2 regions of the Alkalimonas mucilaginosa genome follow, and region 1 is predicted to be linked to the other one. Evidence: riboswitches for the same ligand, from Rfam matches in the RefSeq annotation. Region 1 holds a riboswitch; the other holds the start of a gene.

Evidence for each region. A riboswitch is a leader RNA that binds a small molecule or an ion and turns the genes downstream of it on or off. The one in region 1 is predicted to bind cyclic di-GMP.
Region 2: another riboswitch for cyclic di-GMP. It lies ahead of QWF21_RS16555 (porin); the one in region 1 lies ahead of QWF21_RS07340 (OmpA family protein).

The regions. Positions count from the first base shown of each region.
Region 1 covers NZ_JAUGZK010000004.1:209,658-213,922, forward strand. Annotated here, with positions in the region: gene flhA (flagellar biosynthesis protein FlhA) at 1-1,407, shown strand, start outside; cyclic di-GMP riboswitch class I at 1,724-1,813, shown strand; gene QWF21_RS07340 (OmpA family protein) at 1,969-2,832, shown strand; gene QWF21_RS07345 (sigma-54-dependent transcriptional regulator) at 2,829-4,142, shown strand; gene QWF21_RS07350 (flagellar hook-basal body complex protein FliE) at 4,157-4,265, shown strand, end outside.
Region 2 covers NZ_JAUGZK010000017.1:64,743-69,007, reverse strand. Annotated here, with positions in the region: gene recD (exodeoxyribonuclease V subunit alpha) at 1-1,489, shown strand, start outside; gene QWF21_RS16560 (type 2 periplasmic-binding domain-containing protein) at 1,555-1,947, opposite strand; gene QWF21_RS16555 (porin) at 1,960-3,096, opposite strand; cyclic di-GMP riboswitch class I at 3,195-3,283, opposite strand; gene QWF21_RS16550 (Orn/Lys/Arg family decarboxylase) at 3,376-4,265, opposite strand, start outside.

The DNA of each region.
Region 1 (4,265 bases):
AGCATGGGGGAAGCCTTCCAGCGCTTTGCCTTGCTGACCATAGGTGACGGCTTAGTGGCGCAAATCCCCTCGTTACTGCTGGCCGTAGCGGCGGCCATTATCGTGACACGGATGAACGATGAAGGCGAAATGTCCGATGAAGTGGGGCGGCAACTGCTGGCATCACCACGGGTACTGTTCACCACTGGTGGCATTATGCTGATCCTGGGGCTAGTCCCCGGTATGCCGGGGATGGCTTTTATTGGCTTTGCTTTGCCGCTTATTTATGTTGCCTGGCGTATGCAGCAGCGGGTGGATAAGGGCGAGCTGGCGCAGGTGGAGCAATTTACCGAGACCATAGTGCAAACCCCTTCAGCGCTTAGTTGGGAGGATATCCCTTATGTGGATCGTATTTCGATTGAGCTGGGCTTTCGACTGGTCTATCTGGCCGACAAAGACAAAGGGGAGGAGCTGGTGCAGACCTTGCGTGGCATTCGTAAAACCTTGTCTGAACAGAGCGGTTTTTTGTTACCCGAAGTGCGGGTGCGGGATAACCTGCAGTTAAACCCGCAGGAATACCGTATCAAACTGGCGGGGGTGCCCTTAGCAACCGGCCGGTTAAATCCGCAGCAGTTACTGGCACTGAACACCGGTGAAGTCTATGGCCAGTTGGATGGGGAAATAACCCGGGATCCGGCCTATGGCCTGGAGGCCGTCTGGGTTGAAGCTGACAACCGGGCGAAAGCTCTGAACCTGGGGTACTCGGTGGTGGATCTGGCTACCGTGATCGCCACCCATGCCGGCAAAGTCATTAAAGAGCATTTGGCCGATCTCTTTGTGTATGAAGATGTAAAACAACTGAATAAGCGACTGGCTGCGGTAGCACCAGTACTGGCCGAAGCCCTGGATAAAGCCCTGAGTGATACTGTGCAGCTGAAGGTATACCGCCTGTTGCTACGTGAACAGGTCAGTCTTGGTGATATTCTCAGCATTGCCAGCACCCTGCTCGACAGCAGCGAGGTGACCAAAGATCCTATTCTGCTCACGTCCGATGTGCGCTGCGCTTTGCAGCGGGCGCTGGTGCGGCAAATCAGTGGTGACAAAGAAGAGCTCAGTGCTTATACGCTGGATGAGAAGCTGGAGCAAACGCTGCAAAGTGCGCTGAACCAGGCGATGCAGGCGGGTAAGGTGGCGCTGGATAGTTTTCCGGTTGCGCCCAATCTGCTCAGTCAGTTTCAGCGCCATATGCCACTGATCAGCAGCCAGATGCAGCAGCAAGGTTTAACACCAGCCCTGGTAGTGGTGCCACAATTAAGACCTTTGCTGGCACGTTATGCCCGTACTTTTACGCAAAACTCACTGGCGGTGTTGTCCTACAATGAAATCCCGGAAACGGTGCGGGTTAACGTGATTGGGGCCTTGGGTTAAGTGGTGATTGAACGGTCAGCCAGGCTGAATAGTGGGCTGTCATCTGCTGGTCACAGCCCGGTGCTATGGTTGCATTTCCTGGCGAAATGGCACCGGTTTATTAACATTAATGTCTTGCATAAGCTACTCTGGTCCGAACAGTTACGGCAGTGTATTTGTGATAGGTGAAAAAATGTACGGCGATAAGCCTTTGATTTTAAAAAGTAAACACCATGGTGCAAGAAAATATGCTTGCCTTATGGTACTGATTTAGTTATCGTTTAATTTGTTCAGTTTCAATTCATAATCAGCACTGCTGTTTATGAAAAATGTTAAGACAATTAAAAGGCAAACTGCACCGAAAGGGCAGGACGCAAAGCCTCCGGTCTACAGCGTATGTGTACGCTACGATAGCGGGGTTGCATTAGCTTAGCGGCATCCTTCTGGGTTGCCTCTGTCTGCGCGGCTGTCCGCTGCAAAGCAGAGCGCTTTTCTATGCAGTTTTCCTTTTAGTTTCTTCAACCTTGGTGTTGCTGCCTGGCAGTGACCGTTGTGGTTTATTAAAAGGTTTACGATGTGTCTATGGTATTTCTGACTCTCTGGTTCACTGCCGCAGCTGGTGCCCTGCCTGCACCTGTGCTGGTGCAACCGGCGGAACGGGCTGACTGGCAGTTGCACGGCAGTGCCTTTTATTGCCGTATGCAACAGGAAGTTCGTGGTTTTGGCCAGGTAAGTTTCCTGGTAGAGCCCGGTTATTCTCTGCGGCTGGAATTGGAATTGATACAACCGCATCAGGCGTTAACCGAGGCCAGTGTGATGGCCCGGCCTGCAGACTGGCAGCAGCGCATCGTTGCCACTAGCTCCTATCCTTACAGTGCTGAGTTGTACCACGACCGGCAGGTTAGCTTTATCGCAGCGGCTTTGCCGCTATTGCAACAGATACAATCCGGCCATTGGCTGGAGTTCGAGTTGGGTGCTCCGGGTCAGGTACAACCACTGTTACTCACCAGTGTGCGTGGCGCGGAAGCTGTCGCGCAGTTTCGCCGCTGCATCGCACAGATGGCACCGCTGTCCTGGCAACAAGCCAGAGATAGCGACATTCCATTTGAAGCTGGCCAGCGTACTCTCACCCGACCACAGCTGGCGCAGTTGGCTCAACTGGTGCGTTATCTGCAATTTGATCCATCCGTCCACAAAATTCTGATTGATGGCCACAGTGATGATGTGGGTACCTCGTTAGCCAACCGACTGGTATCAAAAGAAAGAGCCGATGAAGTGGCTGCACAGCTGATCGAGCTGGGTGTCAAAGCCGCCATGTTGGAGGTGAGGGCCCATGGTAATCGCTACCCATTGTTACATCACCAAGGCGCGTCTGGAGCGACGAACAGTCGGGTTACCGTCCGACTTATTCGCGCAGGAACAGAACAGGAGGTTACTACTCGATGAATGTTGCTTATGTCCTTTGGATAGCACAACAACAGCCGGATGCGGAAATCCGCCAATGTATCTGTAGTGAAGGCTATCAACTGCTGCATACCGCCCAGGTTACTGACATCGTCAGCTTGTGCCATGATTATGAACCGGCGCTGGTGTTTATCGATTGCGATATGACACAAATGGCGTTGCCGGATTTGGTCAGTCTGGTGTGTCGCAAGCTGCCGTCAGCACAAATTATCAGCATGGTGGGTAACGACCAAAGTGTAGTAGCATCCGATACCTTACAAAGCGGCGCAATTGATTATTTACTGAAGCCTTTTTTTACGTCTCAGTTAAAAACGTCCATTCGCAATGCCACAGCAATGAGCCGGGGCTTACAAGATCTGGTCGCGGTTTCGCATGCAAGCCGGCAGATTTTGCAGTTGGCCAACCGGGCCGCGCAAACAGAAGCCAGTGTGTTGATCCTTGGCGAGTCCGGCACAGGTAAAGAGCGTTTGGCTAACTTTATTCATCAGGCTTCAGATCGTGCCGACCAGCCTTTTATTGCGGTGAACTGCGCTGCCATTCCTGAACATATGTTAGAAGCCATGTTATTTGGCCACAACAAAGGCGCCTTTACCGGGGCCGTAAACCAGCAGATTGGTAAATTTGAAGCCGCCAATGGCGGCACTATTTTGCTGGATGAAATTTCAGAGCTACCGCTGGCGCTGCAAGCCAAGCTGTTGCGGGTACTGCAGGAGCGTGAAGTAGAGCGGCTGGGCAGCAACCATCGCATCAAGCTGGATATTCGCGTGATTGCCGCCAGCAACAAAAATCTGCGCAGCCAGGTGGAGCAAGGCTTATTCCGGGAAGATTTATTTTACCGGCTGGATGTGTTGCCACTCAGTTGGCCGGCCTTGCGTGAGCGGCGGGACGATATTTTGCCACTGGCGGAGTTCTTTCTTCAAAAATACGGCAATGGCAACTATCGCTTAAGTCGTGACGCGGCGAATGTGCTGCTGCAATACAACTGGCCGGGCAATGTGCGTGAGCTGGAGAATGTGATGCAGCGGGCATTGGTGATGGCTCGTGGTATGGAGCTGCAAATTGCCGATCTGAATTTACCGCAATGCCATCCACAAGCGGCGGCGATTTGCGCCAGTTTGTTAAAACAAAGCAAGAAAAATGCTGAGTTTGATTACATCTTAAATGTACTCAACAAGTTCAACGGTCACCGTACACTCACTGCCCAGGCATTGGGGGTGAGCACCCGTGCCCTGCGTTACAAATTAGCTGCCATGCGTGAGCATGGTGTCAACATTGATGCATTAGCTTCTTAAGGATAACGATGATGATTTCACCCGTAAACAGTCAAAGCCAGATGCTGGACATGATGACCAGGTTGCAGCAAGTCGCCGGGAATGAAGGCATTGCGCCTGCCCGCAATGACAGCGGCATCAGCA
Region 2 (4,265 bases), on a different contig from region 1:
GCCCGGCACCGGCAAAACCACTACGGTGATCAAGCTGCTGGCACTGCTGCAGGGGATTCAGCTGACCGGGCAGCAAAAACCACTGCAGATCCTGCTGGCCGCCCCCACCGGTAAAGCCGCTGCCCGCCTGAATGAGTCCATTGCCCAGAGTTTGCAGCAGCTGGATGTGAGCGCTTTGCCGCTGCCAGAGCCTGAGCAGCTAAAAGCCTGGTTGCCGACTCAGGTACAAACCGTGCATCGCCTGCTTGGCGCCCGGCCAGACAGCCGGCACTTTAAGCATCAGCGGCAGAACCCGTTGGCCGCCGATGTGGTGGTGGTGGATGAAGCATCGATGGTGGATGTAGAACTGATGGCGGCGCTGGTGCAGGCCTTGCCAGCCAATTGCCGCTTGTATTTGTTGGGCGACAAGGATCAGCTGGCGTCGGTGGAAGCGGGTTCGGTGCTGGGGGACTTGTGTCGTTTTGCCGAAGCCGGCAACTACCGGCCAGACATAGCGGCCTATTTGCAAGACTTGTGCGCAGCCAGGGTGCCAGAGCAGTTTGTGGCAACAGAGGATGCCCCGGCGCTGGCACAGGTTACTGCGATGCTGCGCCACAGTTATCGCTTTAAAGAAGGGGGGGCTATTCATCAGTTGGCCAGCCTGGTCAATCGTGGCGGTACTGCTACTGAGGTTGAAGCTGCTGCGGCCATGGATCCTTCTGAAAATGCCCGTTCTGCAATAGCGGTTATCAAAGCGATAGCCGCTAAGCAGGACAGCCCGGTACAGTTGCTGCAGCAAAGTATGTCCACATCGGTCGGAGCAGTAGCCCGGACCACGGCATCCACTTTTGCAGCAACGTCTTTTGGTGATGCCCTGAAGGCGTTGCTGCTGACCGGCTACCGGCCGTATTTAACCGCCGTGGCTGAGTTTGATCCTGCAGCCGAGCCAGTGCAGCGTAACCAGGCTGCACTGCAGATTTTGGCATTGCAACGCGACTTCCAACTGCTTGGCGCTGTGCGCGAAGGGGATTGGGGCGTGCAAGGACTGAATACCCGCATCGAGCAGCTACTGGCCCGGCATGATCTGATCAAGCCGCAGGGCCAGGCCTGGTATCCGGGTCGGCCGGTGCTGATGACCCGCAACGATTATCACCTGCAGCTGATGAATGGCGATATTGGTGTCTGTTTAGCCATGCAGGAGCAAGATAGCATGGTACTGCGGGTAGCGTTTTCGGATGGGGAAGGCGGCATTCGCTGGGTGTTGCCCAGCCGGTTGCACAGCGTCGAAACGGTGTTTGCCATGACGGTGCATAAATCACAGGGTTCAGAGTTTGGCCATACTGCCTTGCTGTTGCCGGCGAGCAGTAGTCCGGTGCTGACCCGTGAGCTGCTTTATACCGGTATCACCCGGGCCAAAACAAGGTTTACCCTGATTTACGATAATGATGCTGTGCTGGCCAGTACCATAGCGCAGCGTGTGCAGCGGGCCAGTGGCTTTGCTTTGGTGTGATAGGGGCTTTAACCCAATAAAAATGCCGGCTTGAAGCCGGCATTTTTAATCAGTAAAGCAGCGCCTTAGTTGGCGATGGTAGCAATCACTCGTACCTGATCCGTCACGTCACTGGCAGGGATATAACCCAGGCTATTTGGATTGGCTGCAACAAACTCAATTTTAGCAGCGACTGAGTCGACCTCTACCGGTGGGCGGCCTTTGCCGGTAAAGACCAGGCGAGACCAGTAAGCTTTCATTTGTGCCGGGCTGCGACCCAGAGCTTCCTGCTCGAACTGATCACGCAGGGCATGGTTCTCTGGCAGGTTAACTGGCATCAGGCTACCAGCGCGTCCCATATAAATGCGAGACACTTCTTCCAGGCTGACATCGGCCGCTGCCGGGTGGGCGATAATAGCAATCTCGGCTGAACACAGCGTGGAAACCAGAGCGAATGCAGCAATCAGAGTTTTTTTCATAGCGATGGCTCCTTAAAATACCAAATCAATGCCGACGGTCAGCAACTGATCACGGCGATCGGCCACTTTATTTTTCTGCGAGCTAAACTGCATCTTCAGTGCGGCAGATGGATGGAAATCGTAACGGCTGCCGATATTCCAGGTATCGCGCTGGATGGTGAAGTATTCCACGGTCTCAGCAACGAAAGGGCGGAGCGGGTTGCCTTCGGCCATCGCCTGGTAAATTTCAGACCGTCCTTCGTTATCACGACGCTCAAAGCTAACAAAAGGTGTGTAGCTGTTGATGCGATAGCCAGCTGACAGGTAAAAACCATTCTGCGTTGGGATCACGGTATCTTTGGTACGGGCACGGACGATTTCACCACTCAAGACCAGACTGCCATTGTCGTAGCCAAGTGCTAGACCCATAAAAGCACTGCGGGCATCATCAATGCGGATTTGGCTGGCGGTGTCAGCAAAACCAGACTGCTCCAGCAGGTTCAGCAAACCGGACAGTTCGCCATCCTGATCCACCATGGTTAATTTACCGGTTAAATAAGCAAGTCTGGCGCTGAAATTGCCTTGTGTCAGTTCCCAGGTAGCCCCTGCCACCCGGTCGATATTGGCATCGAATGGCACCGGAGTCATGTTGGTGGTGCCGCTGTAGCTGCCCAGGATGAATTGTAAGGTGGAGTCAACCGTACCCAATTGACCAAAACGTACCAATGAAACGCCTTCCAGATTATTAAAATCCAAGTTGTAGACCGAGTTAGGAACCCGGGCCCAATCATAGGCATAACCAACATCCATGAAATCGGAGTAGCGGTAAAAGGGGGTCCGCAGACGGCCAGCATTGATCCGCGTCTGCTGATTCAGCTCATAAGTTAAATAAGCCCACTCAAATTCTGCTTTGAAGTCGTTGGCACCACGGCCCATCAATTGAGCGGTTACTGACAAACGGTCGGCTAAGTCGGCCTGCACCTGCAGTGCAAAAAGTGACTCATTTTTAAAGTCGACTTCTTTATCATAACCATACAAGTTATCTGAACTTGATAATGTGCTGCCTGCTTTGATGGAGGCAAAACCATTGAAACGAACATCTGCCTGTGCGGCTGAAGCGGTTGCTGCCAGTAGCACAGCCAGGCTGAGTTGTTTGATCTTTGATACCATGTTGAATGTCTACCCCGGTAGTTGATTGTACCACTGTGCTTTGGCAATCCAGCTGTTAACACAGTGCAATTTCCATCGAGGCAAGCCAATGCTTGAAGAGGTGCAGTCTGGCTGCCATAGGAATTCAGTTCCGTTAGGCCCATGACTTTGCGTGTTCAGCTTTTCAGCTGACTTGCCAGGATGAGGCGCGGATTGTACAGATAATGGTCAGACCTGTAAAGTAATACCGAATAAAGTACCAAGCCCCGGTTTATCACCAGGGCTGCAGGTGAATGACGCTCAGGGCAGGCACCAAAAGTGGTATTGGCCATCTTTGTGCACAGCACCCTCTACTTCTTTTTCAAAACCTGGGAAGGTGTTGCCCCAGTTTTGAAGTGACTGAATGTATTGCAGCCAGGGGCCATCTATCGGGCCGAGGTTTTCGCCTGGCATTACGATGGGGATGCCTGGTGGGTATGGCATGATACCGACTGCGGTGATCCGGTTGGCGGCTTGCTCCAGTGTTAATAGCTCGGCTTCATCTTGTTGTAAGCGCTGAAAAGCGGCCCGAGGTGTCATGGCAATTGCTGGCAATTGATCAAAGGCTGCTGCCTGCAACGCATCCATCTGGCTGGCGCGCATATAGGCGAACATTTCGTTGCATAGATCTTTAAGCCCCATGCCCTGATAACGCTCTGGCGCCTGAGCAAGCAGCTTTGGTAAGGCGTGCGCCAGATCGGTGTTGGCATCGTAGTGGCGTTTAAATGACAGCAGTACATTTAGCAATGTCCCCCATTTCCCTTTGGTAATGCCAATACTGAACAGGCACAGCACCATAAAGTCAGTGGTTCTGGATGGAATAATATTGTTTTGATACAGATAGGCACTCACCACTGCCGCCGGAATGCCATGTTCGCTTAGAGTGCCGTTGTCTGCCATACCTGGCACCAAAATACCTGCTTTGATGGGGTCGAGCAAACACCAGCCTTTGCTCAAACCAGAGAAACCATGCCAACTGGCACCTGGTTCCAATACCCAACAGGCAGGGTCGCTGCACAATTGATCTGGATCTGCATCGGCAAAATCAACCAGGCTGCCACTTTTATGGTCTTTGATCTGTGGTGCATTCCAACTACTAAAAAACCAATCCCCTTTTTGTTTAAACTCACGCTCTGCACGAGCCAGAGCCT